DNA from 2 places in the Brevibacillus sp. HB1.2 genome. Region 1 is predicted to be linked to the other one. Evidence: riboswitches for the same ligand, from Rfam matches in the RefSeq annotation. Region 1 holds a riboswitch; the other holds the start of a gene.
What was found. A riboswitch is a leader RNA that binds a small molecule or an ion and turns the genes downstream of it on or off. The one in region 1 is predicted to bind S-adenosylmethionine.

Region 2: another riboswitch for S-adenosylmethionine. It lies ahead of HPY28_RS00865 (ABC transporter permease); the one in region 1 lies ahead of HPY28_RS14125 (MetQ/NlpA family ABC transporter substrate-binding protein).

The regions. Positions count from the first base shown of each region.
Region 1 is NZ_JABMIU010000005.1:46,226-50,437, reverse strand. Features, by position in the region: gene HPY28_RS14140 (nucleoside hydrolase) at 1-330, opposite strand, end outside; gene HPY28_RS14135 (ABC transporter substrate-binding protein) at 418-1,491, opposite strand; gene HPY28_RS14130 (hypothetical protein) at 1,689-2,045, opposite strand; SAM riboswitch class I at 2,266-2,368, shown strand; gene HPY28_RS14125 (MetQ/NlpA family ABC transporter substrate-binding protein) at 2,471-3,301, shown strand; gene HPY28_RS14120 (methionine ABC transporter ATP-binding protein) at 3,344-4,212, shown strand, end outside.
Region 2 is NZ_JABMIU010000001.1:179,693-183,904, reverse strand. Features, by position in the region: gene HPY28_RS00875 (MBL fold metallo-hydrolase) at 1-579, shown strand, start outside; gene HPY28_RS00870 (sulfite exporter TauE/SafE family protein) at 611-1,402, shown strand; SAM riboswitch class I at 1,523-1,627, shown strand; gene HPY28_RS00865 (ABC transporter permease) at 1,737-2,669, shown strand; gene HPY28_RS00860 (ABC transporter permease) at 2,674-3,621, shown strand; gene HPY28_RS00855 (ABC transporter ATP-binding protein) at 3,635-4,212, shown strand, end outside.

The sequences.
Region 1 (4,212 bases):
CACGATGAAATCAGGAGCAAAGCCAGCAGTTGGCTCCTTGTAAACCGGAACACCTGCCAGAGCACCGCCCAAGCCATCTTCCCCATGCACGGCATGCTCGAAAAACAACGGCCGCAGCAACGGTTCAGATGCTCCACAGACGACAGGGATTTGCTCGCCGACTTGCAAGAAATCGAGAATTTTGCACGTGTTTTCTGTGGCTTTTCGCAGCGACACGTTTCCATTCACCGTAGTAATGCCCACCAAATCGAATTGCCCGCTCTTCACAGCGAGAATGATGCCAAGCGCATCATCAATGCCCGTATCCACGTCAAGAATGATCTTTTGCACGAGTGGTCCTCCTCACGTTCATTTCTCATGAAAACGAGGGTATATCCACAAATGTCTATACCCTCGCCCTTGTTTTTCTATCGCTCGTTATTGCGTGATTTCACGATTCCAACGGTCAATCCATGCTTTAGAGTGCTCGTTAACGAATTTCATGTCCATCATACGCAGCTTGCTTACGGTTTCTTCCCCGTACGTTACGCCTTTTGCTTCTTCTTCTGTCAGTTGAACCGTTTTGTTTACAGGGGAATCGATTTTTGCTTTTGCTGTTTTTTCCTGAACTTCCTTGCTCAGCTGGTAGTTGATGAAGTCTTCTGCGAGTGCTTTGTTTTTCGAGCCTTTTACGATGTTAACCGTATTCATGACCGCATATCCGCCGCTTGCAGGTTGTACGAAAACAGCTTCCGGAACAGCGGCTTTGATGTCTTTGAAGTACATTTCCATGATCGGTCCTACGCCGATTTCTTCTTGTCCAAACATGTTCACGTATTCGGAGGTCTTGTCGTAGAACTTCACTACACCTTGGTTAACTTCTTTCATTTTCGCGAAGGCTTGATCCTCGTTAAATTCCTTGCTGCCCGCTATCTGGGAAGCACTGTCGAGAACCATTGGGCCAGTTGTGGACGTAATGCTTGGCAATGTCAGCTTGCCTGCCAGTTCTGGGTTCCACAAGTCTTTCCAATCCTTGATCTCGGTTTTCACGAGTTTTGGATTGTAGGCAATCCCGAATTGGCCAATCGTGTAAGCTGGACCGTACTCCTCGCCCAGTGGTGCTTTGGCAATATCATAGATTTGATCCAGATTCGGGATGCGGCTGCGGTCGATTTTTTCAAATGCGCCACTCTCAATCCCTTGCTGTGCATAGTAGTCAGAGAGGTAGATCAAGTCTACATCGGAGCTTCCTTGGCGAATTTTGTTCAGGCGCTCTGCATTGTTCCCGATTTCCAGTACGATTTTCACGTTATGTTCTTTTTCAAACGGCTCATATACTTCTTTGCGGAAAAAGTCTTCAGAGAAGCCCCATGTGGAGATGACCAGCTTTTGTGGCTCACCCTTGGCTTCGCCGCCAGCCCCACCCGCTTGTGGTTGATCGTTGCTGCCACAGCCAGCGAGAGCCAGTGACATCATAGAAAAAGACAGGATTCCAGCAAGTAATTTTTTCATCGTAATTCTCCTCCAGTTGGGTTCATTTGATGACAAAATATGGTGGTACAATAAAAAGAAAAGTACCCTTGATTAGAACGTATCATTCTAAACAAGAGCACTTTTCTTCGTAAACAAAGAGAAGTGACACCCGTTTTTACGCAAAGTCTACGGTCTCCCCTTAAGATAGATCAAAAGAGAAAATCCGAACGATTGCGTCAGGTATTCAGTTCTGATTCAGCTAAAATAACATTCGTGATCGCCCACTGCGTAGGCGCATCATAGTCCCGTAGCACGGCTTCCAACGGCAACCCCATCTCTTCCTCCAGTCGCTCTCTCAGTCTCTTCTTATAAAGAAGGGACATGCGAAAATCGACTTCGAGCTTGAGGGCCGGCGCTTCTCCTTCCAACGCTTGTGAGCGCGGAGAGCGGCGATGCTTGGCTTGGAACGTAATCATCTGGTTTTCAATCGTGACTCGGAGCAAAGTCGTTCCAAATCCGAACAACTCTTTTGCTATCTCATTATAGATGGCAGACAGCTTTTTTCTGGTTTCATTGGAGTCCACTAGAGTCATGTCATCACCTACGATAGCTGGTATCGGGTTCATTCGCTCTCATTATACATATGATTTTTTAATTCTTCAATATAATATTCGTATTTTGATCAATTTCACATTTTTCCACCAAGTCATTCGTTTGCAAAAACAGTTGACACCTAAAAATTCAGTCGTTATAATCCAACTATCCAAATAAGAATTAGCGACAATGTTTGGAATGATAATTTCATAGCACATTCTCTTATGAAGAGAGGTTGAGGGACTGGCCCTATGACACCTCGGCAACCTATCGCAAACGATACGGTGCCAAATCCAGCGGAATTTATTCCGACAGATAAGAGAGGTATTGTTGCAGTGTGGTTACATACTCGCAGTTTTCGCCTCTTCTGTCGGAAGAGGCTTTTTTCTTTTCCATCTTACATCCAGAGAAAAGGGGTATTTTCATGAAAAAGACTGGTCTTCTGCTCACTACGCTACTGCTCGCTGCATCGCTCGTAACGGCTTGCGGCGGTAAACAAGAAGCTGCTCCTGCTAACGGTGGCACTGCTGCTGAACAAACCTCACTCAAAGTGGGCGTCACTGGCGGCCCGCACGAAGAGATTCTCAACAAAGTGAAAGAAGTCGCCAAAGGCAAAGGACTTGAAGTCGAAGTCGTCGTTTTCAACGACTACGTACAGCCGAACCAAGCTCTCGATAAAGGAAATCTCGATGTAAACAGCTTCCAAACCATCCCGTTCTTGGCGAAGTTCAATCAAGATCATAAAACAAAAATTGTCGAGGTCGGAAAAACCGTCACGTACCCGATGGGCCTGTACTCCACCAAGCATAAAAAAGTCGAGGACATCCAGGCAGGCGGCGTTGTCGGCATTCAAAACGATCCAACCAACCGAGCACGCGCCCTGCTGCTCTATCAGGCAGCTGGCTTGATTAAGCTCAAAGATGGCGCGGGCGACAATGCAACGCCACTGGACATCGTAGAAAATCCAAAAAATTTGCAATTCAAAGAGCTGGAGGCTGCTTTCCTGGCACGCTCGTTGAGCAACGTAGAGGTAGCTTCGATTAATACGAACTTCGCAATGGAAGCTGGCTACTCCCCGAAAAAAGATGCGATCTTCGCTGAGACGGCTGACTCTCCATACGTGAACATCTTGGCAGTCAACGAAACCAACAAAGACAACCCAGCTATCAAAAAGCTGGTAGACATTTACCGTTCGGAAGAAGTGAAAAAATTCATCGACGAACGTTTTGAAGGGGCTGTACTGCCGTCCTGGTAAGATCGACGCCAGGAACATCAAGAACAACAAGGAGAACTCGTTATGATACAGCTAACCGATATTCATAAGTCGTATCAAGTAGGAAACAAGCAGGTAGAAGCATTGAAGGGCGTATCCCTTCAGGTAGAAAAAGGGCAAATCTACGGGGTTATCGGCTTTAGCGGAGCAGGAAAAAGTACCCTGCTCCGCACCATCAACCTGTTGGAGAAGCCGACCAGCGGTTCTGTGATCGTCAATGGCCACAACATGCTGACCCTCAAAGAAAAAGAGCTGCGGCAAGCTCGCAAAAAGATCGGGATTATTTTTCAACACTTCAACCTGCTCTCTTCCTATAATGTCTTTGACAATGTGGCGGAAATCTTGCGGATGAATCGCGTCCCCAAAGATGTCATTAAGCGCAAGGTAGAAGACCTTCTCGGCTTGGTTGGCTTGTCTGATAAAGCAAACGCTTATCCTTCTCAGCTATCCGGTGGACAAAAGCAACGGGTGGGTATCGCTCGTGCACTTGCGACTGATCCGGAAATCCTGCTCTGTGACGAAGCGACTTCTGCTCTCGACCCGCAGACGACTGAATCGATTCTGGAGCTGTTGCTCGACATCAATCGAAAGTTCAACCTGACCATCGTGCTCATTACGCATGAAATGCAGGTCATTAAAAAAATCTGCGACCAAGTAGCCATCATGGAAAACGGTGTCGTCATCGAGCAAGGCTCTGTTCTGGATGTTTTCAGCAATCCGCAAGAGCAAACGACACGTAATTTTATCAAAACGGTTTTCGACGATCAGGTACCACAGGAGATTTTGTCCAAGATAAAAGAAACCGGACCCGTTTCCAAAATTGTTCGCGTTGCCTTTCGCGGGGATGCCGCTCTCGATCCTGTTCTAGGAACACTCTCTGCACGTTTTCCGAT
Region 2 (4,212 bases), on a different contig from region 1:
GAAAACGGACAGATTATTGATACGCGTCCTTTCCAGAAATTTGCGAAGGGGCATCTGGCGGGAACACTTCACATTCCTTTTAACAAGTCATTTGCCAACTGGGCGGGCTGGATTGTCGATTACGATCGCCCGGTTCACTTCATGGCCACCCCAGATGATCTGGACGGGATTTTGCAGGCCTTGCATGCCGTAGGGATTGATTATGTCACAGGCTTTATCGACAGTGGCAAGTTAATGGAAAGGGAAGTGTCTTCGCTCGAGACAATCGAAGAGGTAACACCGTTGGAGATTGCAGAACGGGTGGAAAAGGGAGAAGTACACGTAGTAGATGTACGGAATCTGGCTGAGTGGAAGGAAGGACACATTCCGGATGCACAGCACATCATGCTCGGTACGCTCGCCAAGCGGCTGGATGAGATTCCTCTCGATAAGCCGCTTCTCGTACAGTGCCGTTCCGGTGCCCGATCCGCTATTGCCGCAAGCATTCTAAAAGCAAACGGATTCAAGGATGTCATGAATTTGAGCGGCGGAATCTTGAAATGGCAAATAGACGGCTTGGCAATCGTAGAACGAGGATAAAACGAAGCGAGGTATTGCAAAGGGTGAGCGTATGACTATCGACCTTGTGATCACACTGTTTGTTATCGGTTTCGCGGGATCATTTATCTCTGGTGTCGTCGGAATCGGGGGCTCCATCATCAAGTATCCGATGCTTCTGTACATTCCGCCCGCCCTTGGATTCGTTGCTTACACAGCTCACGAAGTATCCGGAATAAGTGCAGTCCAAGTATTTTTTGCCACCCTAGCTGCTGTTTGGACTCTGCGCAAAGATAAGCTTATTCATTACCAGCTCGTTGCGTATATGGGAAGTGCCATTATTGTTGGGAGCTTGCTTGGAGGGTATGGAGGAAAATTTCTTTCGGCAGATGCTATCAATATCGTTTACGCCATCTTGGCCACCATTGCTGTAATCTTGATGTTTCTGCCAAAAAAGCGGATGGACGGACGTGAACAGACCGAGGTTATCTTTCATAAACCAACAGCCGTATTATCCGCTTTGATTGTCGGAGGCGCCTCCGGAATTGTCGGGGCAGCTGGCGCTTTTATTTTGGTTCCCATCATGCTGACCATCCTCAAGATTCCGACAAGAGTTACGATTGCTTCATCTCTTGCCATCACTTTTTTTTCTTCCATCGGTTCGACGATAGGGAAATGGATGGCAGGGGACATATTGCTGTGGCCATCCGTGATCATGGTAATCGCCAGCATCATGGCAGCGCCACTCGGTACGAAGGTCAGCAAACGTTTGGGCACCCGGATTCTCCAGACCATTCTTGCCTTGTTGATCCTAGCTACCACAATTAAGATTTGGGCTGACATCCTTATATCCACACGTGTGTGAAGATTTACTTTTTCCATAAATTATAAAGAAAAATCAATTGTCATTGAACAGCATTGACATATCCGAGTAAAATGATAAGATAAAAAAGAATTTTACGATGAAATTAAATTTCATAGAACATTCTTATCGAGAGTGGTGGAGGGGCTGGCCCGATGAAACCCGGCAACCTTGGTCTGATTGACCTTACGGTGCTAATTCCTGCGGAGTTATTCTGCGAGATGAGAAGGTGGGAACCGTGTAATCGCCCCTCTTCTTTTCGGAGAGGGGTTTTCTATATTTATAATTCTTAGTATTCATATCTTTTTACTATGTGTTATGTGAAGGAGGAAACAACGTGCTTCATTATGCGGTCAAGCGTGGCTTTCTCATGATCGTTACGCTGTGGATCATTGTCACGGTAACGTTTGTGACCATGCACCTGATTCCGGGTGACCCGTTCGCGTCTGACGCCAAAATGCTTCCAGAAGAAGTGGTAAAGAACATGCGGGCGGAGTACAACCTGGATCAGCCAATCACGGTACAGTACCTGCTCTATCTGAAAGGATTGCTGCAATTTGACTTGGGGCCCTCTATCCAGTCCAAGACGAGGGATGTGAACACGCTGATTGCAGAAGGATTTCCCGCATCGGCTATTCTGGGACTCCAGTCGTTTATTGTCGCGCTAGCAGGTGGAATCACACTGGGAATCGTAGCGGCACTCTATCACAATCGAACGCTGGATTTCTTGTCTATGTTTGCAGCCATCATCGGGATCTCCGTCCCCAGTTTTATTCTGGCGCCACTGTTGATCAAGTACTTGGCGGTCAAATGGGAGCTGTTTCCCGTTGCTGCGTGGGGGAGCTGGGAACACTCGATTCTTCCAACGCTTGCGCTCGCTATCGGTCCGCTCGCCATTATCGCTCGTTTCGTACGAGCCAGCATGCTTGAGGTTTGGCAACAGGAATACATAAGCACAGCGGAGGCGAAAGGGCTTGGCACCTTTTCTATTGTCGTTAGACACGGGATGCGCAATGCCATATTGCCGGTTCTTACCTTTATCGGTCCGCTGTTTGCCAACCTGATGACCGGAACCTTTGTGGTGGAAAAGATTTTTGCCATTCCCGGGCTCGGCAAATACTTCGTGGAAAGTATTTTTAACCGCGATTACCCTGTTATTTTGGGCACCACAGTATTTTACAGCTTTGTCCTCATTTTTACGTTGTACATCATCGACCTGCTGTATCGGGTGATTGACCCGCGCATCAGATTGACGAGTGGAGGGAAGTAGCGTTATGGCCAATCAGGCAACACAACTGGATTCGCTGTTTCGACCAGTAGACCGAACCCGGCTATCCGAGGAAATTCGGGAACGTCCCAGTCTTGGGTATTGGCAGGAGGTATTGCAGCGAGTATTCCGCAACAAGCTGGCAATGCTCGGGTTCTTCCTTCTCTTGGCAGTGGTGACCCTCTCCATCATCGGGCCGATGATCGTTCCCCACAGCCCGCATGAACAGTCATTGACGAAGGGAAATCTGCCACTGTCGGGCGAGCACTGGTTTGGATCGGATGACTTGGGTCGGGACATGTGGGCACGTACCTGGGTAGGCGGTCAAATCTCTTTATTTATTGGTGTGGCGGCAGCTGCCATCGACCTAGTGATCGGCGTTTGCATCGGCGGGATATCCGGTTATATGGCAGGGAGGAACAAGCTGGGCGACCGTGTGGACAACATCCTGATGCGATTGGCTGAAATTCTGTACAGCATTCCGTATCTCCTGGTGGTAATCCTGCTGATGGTGGTTCTGGAGCCTGGACTCGCAACGATCATTATTGCCCTTTCACTAACCGGCTGGGTCGGCATGGCCCGTCTGGTCAGAGGGCAGATCATGCAGATCAAGCGTCAGGAGTTTGTGCTGGCTGCAGAAAAGCTGGGTACCTCTCATGCCAAAATCATCATGAAACATCTGTTGCCGAATACGATCGGCGTCATCATCGTGAACTTGACCTTTACGATACCACATGCGATTTTCGCAGAATCGTTTCTCAGCTTTCTTGGGCTGGGAGTTCAGGCACCAACCGCCAGCTGGGGAACCATGGCCAACGACGCGCTGGCAGTTATGCTGAGCGGACAGTGGTGGCGGCTGTTTTTTCCGGGATTCATGATTTCCCTTACCATGTTCGCGTGCAACGCGCTCGGGGACGGTTTGCAGGACGCACTGGACCCGCGGATCAGGAAATGAGGAGGAGTACATCGTGAAGCCATTGTTGGAAGTAGATCAGTTGCGCGTCTCCTTTCGCACGTACGGTGGAGAGGTGCAGGCGGTAAGAGGGGTTTCCTTTTCTGTGAAGGAGGGGGAGACGTTGGCAATTGTCGGAGAAAGCGGCTGCGGAAAAAGTGTGACCGCCCGGGCATTGATGGGAATGATTCCTCCGCGATCCGGTCAGGTAAAAGACGGCAGCATTCGGTTTCGCGGGCGTGAACTGACTGGGCTGACGAAGCTGGAATGGCAGCAGGTTCGCGGGTCGCAGATCGGTATGATCTTCCAGGACCCGATGACCTCGCTGAATCCAACGATGAAAATCGGCCAGCAGATTGCGGAAGGCCTGATCAAACATCGAAAGCAGACGAAGACAGAAGCAAAGGAAGAGACGCTGAAACTGCTTGTAAGGGTAGGCATTCCGGAGGCGGCGAGGCGATTTGAGCAGTATCCTCACGAGCTAAGCGGAGGCATGCGGCAGCGTGTCGGAATCGCCATGGCGCTGGCCTGCCAACCGCAGTTAGTTATCGCCGACGAACCGACGACTGCGCTCGACGTGACCATTCAGGCACA